DNA from 2 places in the Aeromicrobium sp. Root236 genome. Region 1 is predicted to be linked to the other one. Evidence: predicted binding sites of a transcription regulator. Region 1 holds the regulator's gene; the other holds the start of a gene.

Region 1 (4,209 bases):
AGCAGCTGACGGTGGAGACGTCGGTCCAGAGCCAGGCCATGGCCGACGGAGCGTGCCTGCCGGGGCCGGACGCGATCATCGCCGGCCCGGACTTCGCCACCTGGCTCGCCGAGCAGGACTAGCCGGGCGGCCAGCCGAGCGCGCGGCCGGCCAGCACGTGGGCGTGGCAGTGGAACACCGTCTGGTGGGCGTCCGCCCCCGTGTTGAAGACCAACCGGTAGGACCCGTTGCCCTCGGTCTCGGCGATCTGCTTCGCCTCGGCGAGCAACGCGATCGTGGCCTCGGCATCGGCCGCCGCAAGGCTGCCGATGTCGGGCTCGTGCCGCTTGGGGATCACGAGCACGTGCGTCGGCGCCTGCGGGTCGAGGTCGCGGAACGCCACCGTGTGCTCGGTGGTCGAGACGATCTCGGCGGGTATGTCGCCCGCGACGATCTTGCAGAAGATGCAGTCCGGATCTGAGGTGCTCACTTGAACGCGTCCTTGATCTTGCCGAAGACACCCTTGTGGTTGTTGGCGATCAGGGCCTCGGGACGCTCCTCGTCGCGGAGCTTGGCCAGCTGAACGAGGAGCTCCCGCTGCTCGTCGTCGAGCCGGGCGGGGGTCTCGACGATGACCTGGACCTTGAGGTCGCCACGACCGGAGCCCCGCAGGCGCGGCACGCCGTGGCCCTTGATCGTCAGCGTGTCGCCGGACTGGGTGCCGGGCGCGACGTCGAGCTCGACCGTCGTCGACCCCTCATCCGGTTCGGGCAGGTCGGCCTCGAGTGTCGGCAGGTCCAGGTGCGTGCCGAGCGCGGCCGCCGTCATCGGCACCGTGATCTGGCAGAACAGCTGGTCGCCCTTGCGCTGGAAGACCGGGTGGCGCGCGACGTTGATCTCGAGGTAGAGGTCGCCGGCCGGCCCACCGCCGGGTCCGACCTCGCCCTCGCCCGACAGCTGGATGCGGGTGCCCTGGTCGACGCCGGCCGGGATCGTGACCGAGATCGAGCGGCGCGAGCGGACCCGTCCCTCACCCGCGCACTCGGGGCACGGCTCGGGGATGACGGTGCCGAACCCGTGGCACGTGGGGCACGGGCGCGACGTACGGATGTCGCCCAGCAGCGAGCGCTGCACGTGCTGGACGTCGCCGTGTCCGTGGCAGGTGCGGCAGGTGACGGGCTGTGAGCCGTTGGCCGCCCCGCTGCCCTGGCACGTCGTGCAGGTGACGGCCGTGTCGACCTTGATCTCGTGGGTCACGCCGAACGCCGCCTCGGCGAGGTCGACGTTGAGCCGGAGGAGGGCGTCCTGGCCACGCTGCGTGCGGGGCCGGGGGCCGCGACTGGCGTTCTGGCCGAAGAACGCATCCATGATGTCGTCGAAGTTGAAGCCCTGGCCGCCGAAGCCGCCGCTGCCGTGGGCGCTCAACGGGTCGCCGCCGCGGTCGTACGTGGAGCGCTTCTGTGGGTCCGAGAGCACCTCGTAGGCGACCGTGACCTCCTTGAAGCGGTCGGAGGCGTCCGGCTCGCTGTTGACGTCGGGATGCAGCTGGCGCGCGAGCTTGCGGTACGCCTTCTTGATCTCGTCGGCGGTCGCTTCGCGCCCGACACCGAGCGTTGCGTAGTAGTCCTGGGCCATCAGTCGTGGGGTTCCTTGATCACGTGGGTTCAGTTGTCGGCCAGCATGCGGCCGACATAGCGGGCGACGGCGCCGACGGCGGCCATCGTTGCGGGATAGTCCATGCGGGTCGGCCCGACGGTGCCGAGCGTCGCGAGGGCCTGGTCGTCCAGCCCGTACGCCGAGGAGACGACGGCCGTGCTCGACAGGCTCTCGTGGCCGGTCTCGCTGCCGATGCGCACCGTGAGACCACCGGTGGCCTCACCGAGCAGCTTCAGCAGCACGACCTGCTCCTCGATCGCCTCGAGGACCGGCTTGATCGCGGTGTCGAAGTCGCTGCCGAAGCGTACGAGATTGGCCGTGCCGCCGACCGCGATGCGCTCGTCGGAGCGCTCGTTGGTGAAAGTCTGCGACAGGGTCGTGACGATCGACGTGACGATCGGGCGGTCGTTGGGGGCGAACGTCTCGATCATGTCGGCCAGCCGCAGCGAGGCCTCGGGCAGCCGCTGGCCGACCGTGGCCTGCGTGATGCGCGACCGGACGTCGCTGACGAGCTGCTCGGAGGGGGTCTCGACGAGCTCGATGATGCGCTGCTCGACCCGGCCGCTGCTCGTGATGACCACGAGCAGGACGCGAGCACCCTCGAGGGCGACGACCTCGATGTGGCGCACCGTCGAGCGGGTCAGCGAGGGATATTGCACGATCGCGACCTGGTTGGTGAGCTGGGCCAGGACGCGCACGGAGCGCTGCACCACGTCGTCGACGTCGACCGCGCCGGTCAGGAACGTCTCGATGGCCCGGCGCTCGGCCGGCGACAACGCCTTGACCGTCGCGAGCCGGTCGACGAACATCCGGTAGCCCTTGTCGGTCGGGATGCGGCCGGCGCTGGTGTGGGGCTGCATGATGTAGCCCTCGTCCTCGAGCGCGGCCATGTCGTTGCGGATCGTGGCCGGCGAGACCCCCAGGTGGTGCCGGTCGAGCAGCGAGCGCGAGCCCACGGGCTCCTGCGTCGCGACGTAGTCCTCGACGATGGCTCTCAGCACGTCGAGACGGCGGTCGTCAGACATCCGATCCCCTCTCCGCGAGCCTGCTGGCACTCTCCCTGGTCAAGTGCCAGTCTAGCGATGTGCGGGGAATCCAGACGAATGACGACGGCACGATCATGGTCGAGGGCGCCGAGCGCACCCTGACCTACGCACCCCGCCTCGTGACCCTCGACGACGGCACCACCGTGGCGCACGAGTCACAGGGCGGCGAGATGACGTCGGTCTGGGCTGCCGATCTCGGCGGTGACTGGTTCGTCGAGGTGGCTCACCTGGGCGACGGGCCGGTCGGTGGCGAGCTCGTCATGACCGCGACCCACATCGGCCTCGACGAGACCGTCCGCTACGTCACGATCGGCGACCTGTGGGCCGACGAGCTGCCCTCGGTCGTGCCGCCGAGCTGGCCCGTCGCGGTCGACCTCGCGCTGGGCCTGATGGAGGGCGAGGTCCACGTCGTCGGCGCCGACATCACCAAGGACGACGTCGAGACGCTGCACCAACGACTTCTGGGGGCTCTTCATGGTTGACCGCTACGGCACCGACGTCCTGTCGAACGACTGGCGCAAGCCGCCGCGCGGCCGCACGACCGACGTCGTCGTCGAGCACGGCATGGTGGTCGAGGACGCCACGACCGGCTTCTGCGGCGAGGTCATGATCATCGAGAAGGACCTCGGCATGATGATCCTGGAGGATCGCCGGCTCGTACGCCGGTCGTTCCCGTTCGGGCCCGGGTTCCTGCTCGACGGCAAGCCGGTCAACCTACGCCCGCCGTCCGCCGCGACCAAGGCCACCTCCGGGCGTACGGCGTCAGGCTCGCGAGCGGTCGCCGGCGCCAAGGCACGCGTCGCCCTGCCGAGCCGCATCTACGTCGAGGGACGCCACGACGCCGAGCTCGTCGAGAAGGTCTGGGGCGACGACCTGCGCATCGAGGGCGTGGCGGTCGAGTACCTCGGCGGCATCGACGACCTCTCGTCGATCGTCGACGAGTTCGCTCCGGGGCCGGACCGTCGGCTCGGGGTCCTGGTGGACCACCTCGTGCCGGGGTCCAAGGAGACCCGCATCGCACAACAGGTCTCCGGTCGCCCGCACGTCCTCGTCGTGGGTCATCCGTACGTCGACGTGTGGCAGTCGGTCAAGGCCGACCGGCTCGGCATGGCCGCATGGCCGGTCATCCCTCGCGGCACGGACTGGAAGCACGGCATCTGCGAGGCGATGGGCTGGCCGCACCGCGACCAGGCCGACATCTCCCGGGCGTGGAAGCACATCCTCGGCCGGGTCGACTCCTACGCCGACCTCGAGCCGGCGTTCCTGGGACGGGTCGAGGAGCTCATCGACTTCGTCACCGCACCTACGGCTTGATGTCCACGACCTGCTGGTGGAGCAGGACCGAGCTCGCCCCACGGGTTCCCTTGACGTTGGCGCCGTACAGGTAGACCGTGTGCTGCCCCGTCGGCATCGACGAGCTCGTCCAGAACGTCGAGAACGCGAACTTCGCCGCCCGCGGGCTCGTGTACGTCACGAGCTTCGCACCGTTGCGCACCACTGCCTTCAGCACGACGCCGCTCGCGTACGA
Region 2 (4,209 bases), 2.3 Mb from region 1:
GCGGATCGATCGTGACGAACGGGATCGTGGTCGCGTCCTCGACGTCGGTGCGGGCGGCCTCGGCGATCGTGGTGGCCTCGGCGGCCACCTCGGGCGGGAAGCTCGCCGTCTCGGCAAGCGTCGGGAGGTCGAGCTCGGCGCGTACGCCCTCGAAGTCGTGCGGCGATGTGCTCACCCGCATGAATCTAGCCCGAGGGGCGCGCACCTCGCCGGTCGAGTAGGAGGCCGCCCGCGGCCGGCGTATCGAGACCACGGGAGTCGATATGCTCGCGCTACCCGACACCGGCGCAACAGCTCAGAGAACGAGAGAGACGGATGGCTCACCCGAGCCATCCGTCTCTCCTTGTTACCTACTCCGGATCAGTGGTTGTGTCCGGCGTGCGCGTCCTCGGCCTCTTCGGCCGGCTTCTCGACGACCAGGGTCTCGGTCGTCAGCAGCATCGCGGTGATCGACGCGGCGTTGGCCAGCGCGGAGCGCGTGACCTTGACCGGGTCGAGGACACCCTGGGCGACCAGGTCGCCGTACTGCTCGGTGGCCGCGTTGTAGCCCTCGCCGCTCTCGCGGACCTTGTTGACGACGACCTCGCCGGAGACGCCGCCGTTGCGGGCGATCCACTCGAGCGGGGCGTCGGCGCCGATGCGGACGATGCGGACACCGACCGCCTCGTCACCGGTCAGGCCCAGGTTGTCGTCGAGCACCGAGACGGCGTGGACGAGAGCCGAGCCGCCACCGGCGACGATGCCCTCCTCGATCGCCGCGCGGGTCGCCGAGACGGCGTCCTCGATGCGGTGCTTCTTCTCCTTGAGCTCGACCTCGGTGGCAGCGCCGACCTTGATGACGCAGACGCCGCCGGCGAGCTTGGCGAGACGCTCCTGGAGCTTCTCGCGATCCCAGTCGGAGTCCGTGCTCTCGATCTCGGCCTTGATCTGGCCGACGCGACCGTCGACCTCGGCCTTGTCGCCGCCGCCGTCGATGATCGTCGTGTCGTCCTTGGTGATGACGACGCGGCGAGCGGTGCCGAGCACCTCGAGGCCGATCTGGTCGAGCTTGAGGCCGACGTCGGGGGTCACGACCTGCGCGCCCGTGAGCGTCGCGATGTCCTGAAGCATGGCCTTGCGGCGATCACCGAAGGCCGGGGCCTTGACGGCCGCCGAGGTGAACGTGCCGCGGATCTTGTTGACGACGATCGTCGACAGCGCCTCGCCGTCGACGTCCTCGGCGATGATGAACAGCGGCTTGCCGGCCTGGACGACCTTCTCGAGGATCGGCAGCAGGTCGCTGACCGACGAGATCTTGCCCTGGTTGACGAGGATGTAGGGATCGTCGAGGACGGTCTCCATGCGCTCGGTGTCGGTCACGAAGTAGGGCGAGAGGTAGCCCTTGTCGAACTGCATGCCCTCGGTGAACTCGAGCTCGGTGCCCATGGTGTTGGACTCCTCGACCGTGATCACGCCGTCCTTGCCGACCTTGTCGAAGGCCTCCGCGATGAGCTGGCCGATGACGCCGTCGCGCGACGAGACCGTCGCGACGTCGGTCATGTCCTTGATGTCGTCGACGTCGCGGGCGACCTCGTGCAGGCGCTTCACGACGGCCTCGACGGCTGCCTCGATGCCCTTCTTGAGGCCGACCGGGTTGGCGCCGGCCGCGACGGCGCGCAGGCCCTCGTGGACCATGGCCTGGGCCAGGACGGTCGCGGTCGTCGTGCCGTCACCGGCGACGTCGTTGGTCTTGGTGGCGACTTCCTTGGCCAGCTGGGCGCCGAGGTTCTCGAACGGGTCGTCGAGCTCGACCTCACGCGCGACGGTCACGCCGTCGTTGGTGATCGTGGGGGCGCCCCACTTCTTGTCGAGGACGACGTAGCGACCCTTGGGGCCGAGGGTGACCTTGACGGTGTTGGCGAGCTTGTCGACGCCGCGCTCGAGCGAGCGGCGGGCGTTCTCGTCGAATTCGAGGATCTTGGGCATGTCAGCTTCTTTCGAAAATGTGGGGGTGCGACTGGGGTGGCGTACGTGAGAGGCCCCGGCGCCCGCGGAGGGGCGCCGGGGCGTCAGATCACGAAACGACAGCGAGGACGTCGCGAGCGGACAGGATGAGGTACTCCTGGCCGTCGTACTTGACCTCGGTGCCGCCGTACTTGCTGAAGATGACCTTGTCGCCGACGGCGACGTCAAGAGGAACGCGGTTGCCGTTGTCGTCGACCCGACCGGGTCCGACAGCGATGACGTTGCCCTCCTGGGGCTTCTCCTTGGCAGTGTCCGGGATGACCAGACCTGATGCAGTGGTCTGCTCGGCTTCGACAGCCTGGATGACCAGGCGATCCTCGAGCGGCTTGATGGTGACCGACACGTGTCGACCTCCCCTTTCAGGCGGTGGAACGGTGGACGCTGGTGGGCACGCCGTCGCGGGGGTCGTACTCACCGATGCTTGGCACTCTCATGGCGAGAGTGCCAATACGAAATCTAGCACTCGCCCTCAACGAGTGCTAGCGGCCCCGGCTCCGCGCCGTCGAGTCACGACATGGGCGGCAGGTGCATCGCGGCAAGCCTCGCCGGGTCGCGGAGCGACAGGATCTCGACGATCCGGCCGCCGACCACGGCGCACGCCATGACCGCGAACGGCTCACCGCTCGGGGTCCGCGCCACGACTCCGGGCTCGCCGTTGACGAGCACCGACTGCGCGACGACGGGGCCACTGGCACCCTGCGCCGCCTGGCGCGCGACGTCGGACGCACCGACCAGGGAGGCCGTCCCGTCGGGCGACTGGTGGCGCCAGGTGACATCCGGATCGAGGAGCCTGAGCAGATCAGCGAAGTCTCCGTCCCGGGCCGCTGCGAGGAACGCGTCGACCACCGCGGTCCGGGCCCGGCGATCCGGGGTCGGCGCACCCCGCACCTTCCGGCGCGCCCGGCTGGTGAGCATCCTGGTGGCCTCGACGGTCCGGTCGAGGATGGCCGCGATCTCGGTGAACGGCACCGCGAACAGGTCGTGCAGGACGAACGCGAGGCGCTCGGCCGGCCGCAACGTGTCGAGCACGACCAGCATCGCCAACCCCACCGAGTCGGCGAGCAGCGCGTCGTCCTCGGGCCCGGTCGCGGGATCGGTCACGACGACCTCCGGCAGCCTGTCGTCGAAGAACGTGACCGGCCTGGACGTGCGCGAGCGCAAGGCGTCGATGCAGACCCGGCTCACGACTGTGGTCAGCCAGCCGCCGAGGTTGTCGATCGAGCCGGCCTCCTGCCGGGCCAGACGGAACCAGGCTTCCTGCACGGCGTCCTCGGCGTCCGACTGCGAGCCGAGCAGGCGATGGGCCAGCGTCACCAGGCGTGCGCGCTGCTCCTCGAACGCCGCCGCCAACGGCTCGTCGTGGGTCGATCCGGTCATGTCGTCACCTCACATCGGACATCTCGTCATAGGTGATGACGGATCCGACACGACCCATGTAACCAATCGGCGCGGAAAACCTGGGTCCGGCCCCTTGGCCGGAACACGGCAGACTGCTCCCCATGGATCTGGCGACGTTCGAGCAGCTGCTGTCCCCCGCGGGCCAGCTCCTGCTCGCCGACGTCGCTCAGCGGGCCGGCGTCGAGTCGGACCTGGCGCTGGGCACCCGGCTGCGCAAGACGTACGCGCCGGCGCTCGTCGCGGCAGCGGTGACCCAGAACCACCTGCGCGGCAGGGCAGCGACCAAGTTCGGCGCGGATGCGGCCCGGATGTACTTCACGCACGACGCCCTGGAGCAGTCGACACGGATGCCGGTGGCCACGCACCGCGCCGAGCGACTCGCGTCCACCGGGGCCACGCACGTGGTCGATCTCGGCTGTGGCATCGGAGGCGACCTCGTGGCGCTGGCCCGCGCCGGACTGCGGGTCCGCGGGGTCGAGCTGGATCCCGTACGGGCCGCGGTCGCCGCCGCCAACCTGCACGCGCTCGGGCTCGACGGCGAGGTCATCTGCGCCGACGCCCGCTCGGTCGAGATCGGCGCCGACGAGGTCGCGTTCATCGACCCGGCACGCCGGGACGGCCGCGGACGTACGTTCTCGGTGTCCGACCTGCAACCGCCGTGGGACTGGGTGAGGGAGCTGCTGGCAGGTCGCGCCGTGGCCAAGCTGATGCCGGGGATCGCGCACGACGCCGTGCCGGGCGGGGTCGAGGCCGAGTGGGTCAGCGACGGCGGCAACCTCGTCGAGGCGTGTCTGTGGGGCGCGCCGT

Evidence for each region. The regulator HrcA, encoded in region 1, represses chaperone genes, less so after heat shock. The targets are predictions, from matches to a motif close to TTGGCACTCGNNNNNNNCGAGTGCCAA.
Region 2: groES (co-chaperone GroES) is a predicted target of HrcA. The motif match lies at 2,461-2,487, and genes of this name have one in related genera.

The regions. Positions count from the first base shown of each region.
Region 1 is NZ_LMIS01000001.1:3,864,355-3,868,563, reverse strand. It holds gene ASE12_RS19365 (SDR family oxidoreductase) at 1-122, shown strand, start outside; gene ASE12_RS19360 (HIT domain-containing protein) at 119-469, opposite strand; gene dnaJ (molecular chaperone DnaJ) at 466-1,614, opposite strand; gene hrcA (heat-inducible transcriptional repressor HrcA) at 1,644-2,660, opposite strand; gene ASE12_RS19345 (hypothetical protein) at 2,720-3,163, shown strand; gene ASE12_RS19340 (DUF3097 domain-containing protein) at 3,156-3,995, shown strand; gene ASE12_RS19335 (CHAP domain-containing protein) at 3,985-4,209, opposite strand, start outside.
Region 2 is NZ_LMIS01000001.1:1,601,310-1,605,518, forward strand. It holds gene ASE12_RS08025 (RNB domain-containing ribonuclease) at 1-175, opposite strand, end outside; gene groL (chaperonin GroEL) at 361-1,965, opposite strand; gene groES (co-chaperone GroES) at 2,054-2,347, opposite strand; gene ASE12_RS08040 (sigma-70 family RNA polymerase sigma factor) at 2,512-3,381, opposite strand; gene ASE12_RS08045 (class I SAM-dependent methyltransferase) at 3,504-4,209, shown strand, end outside.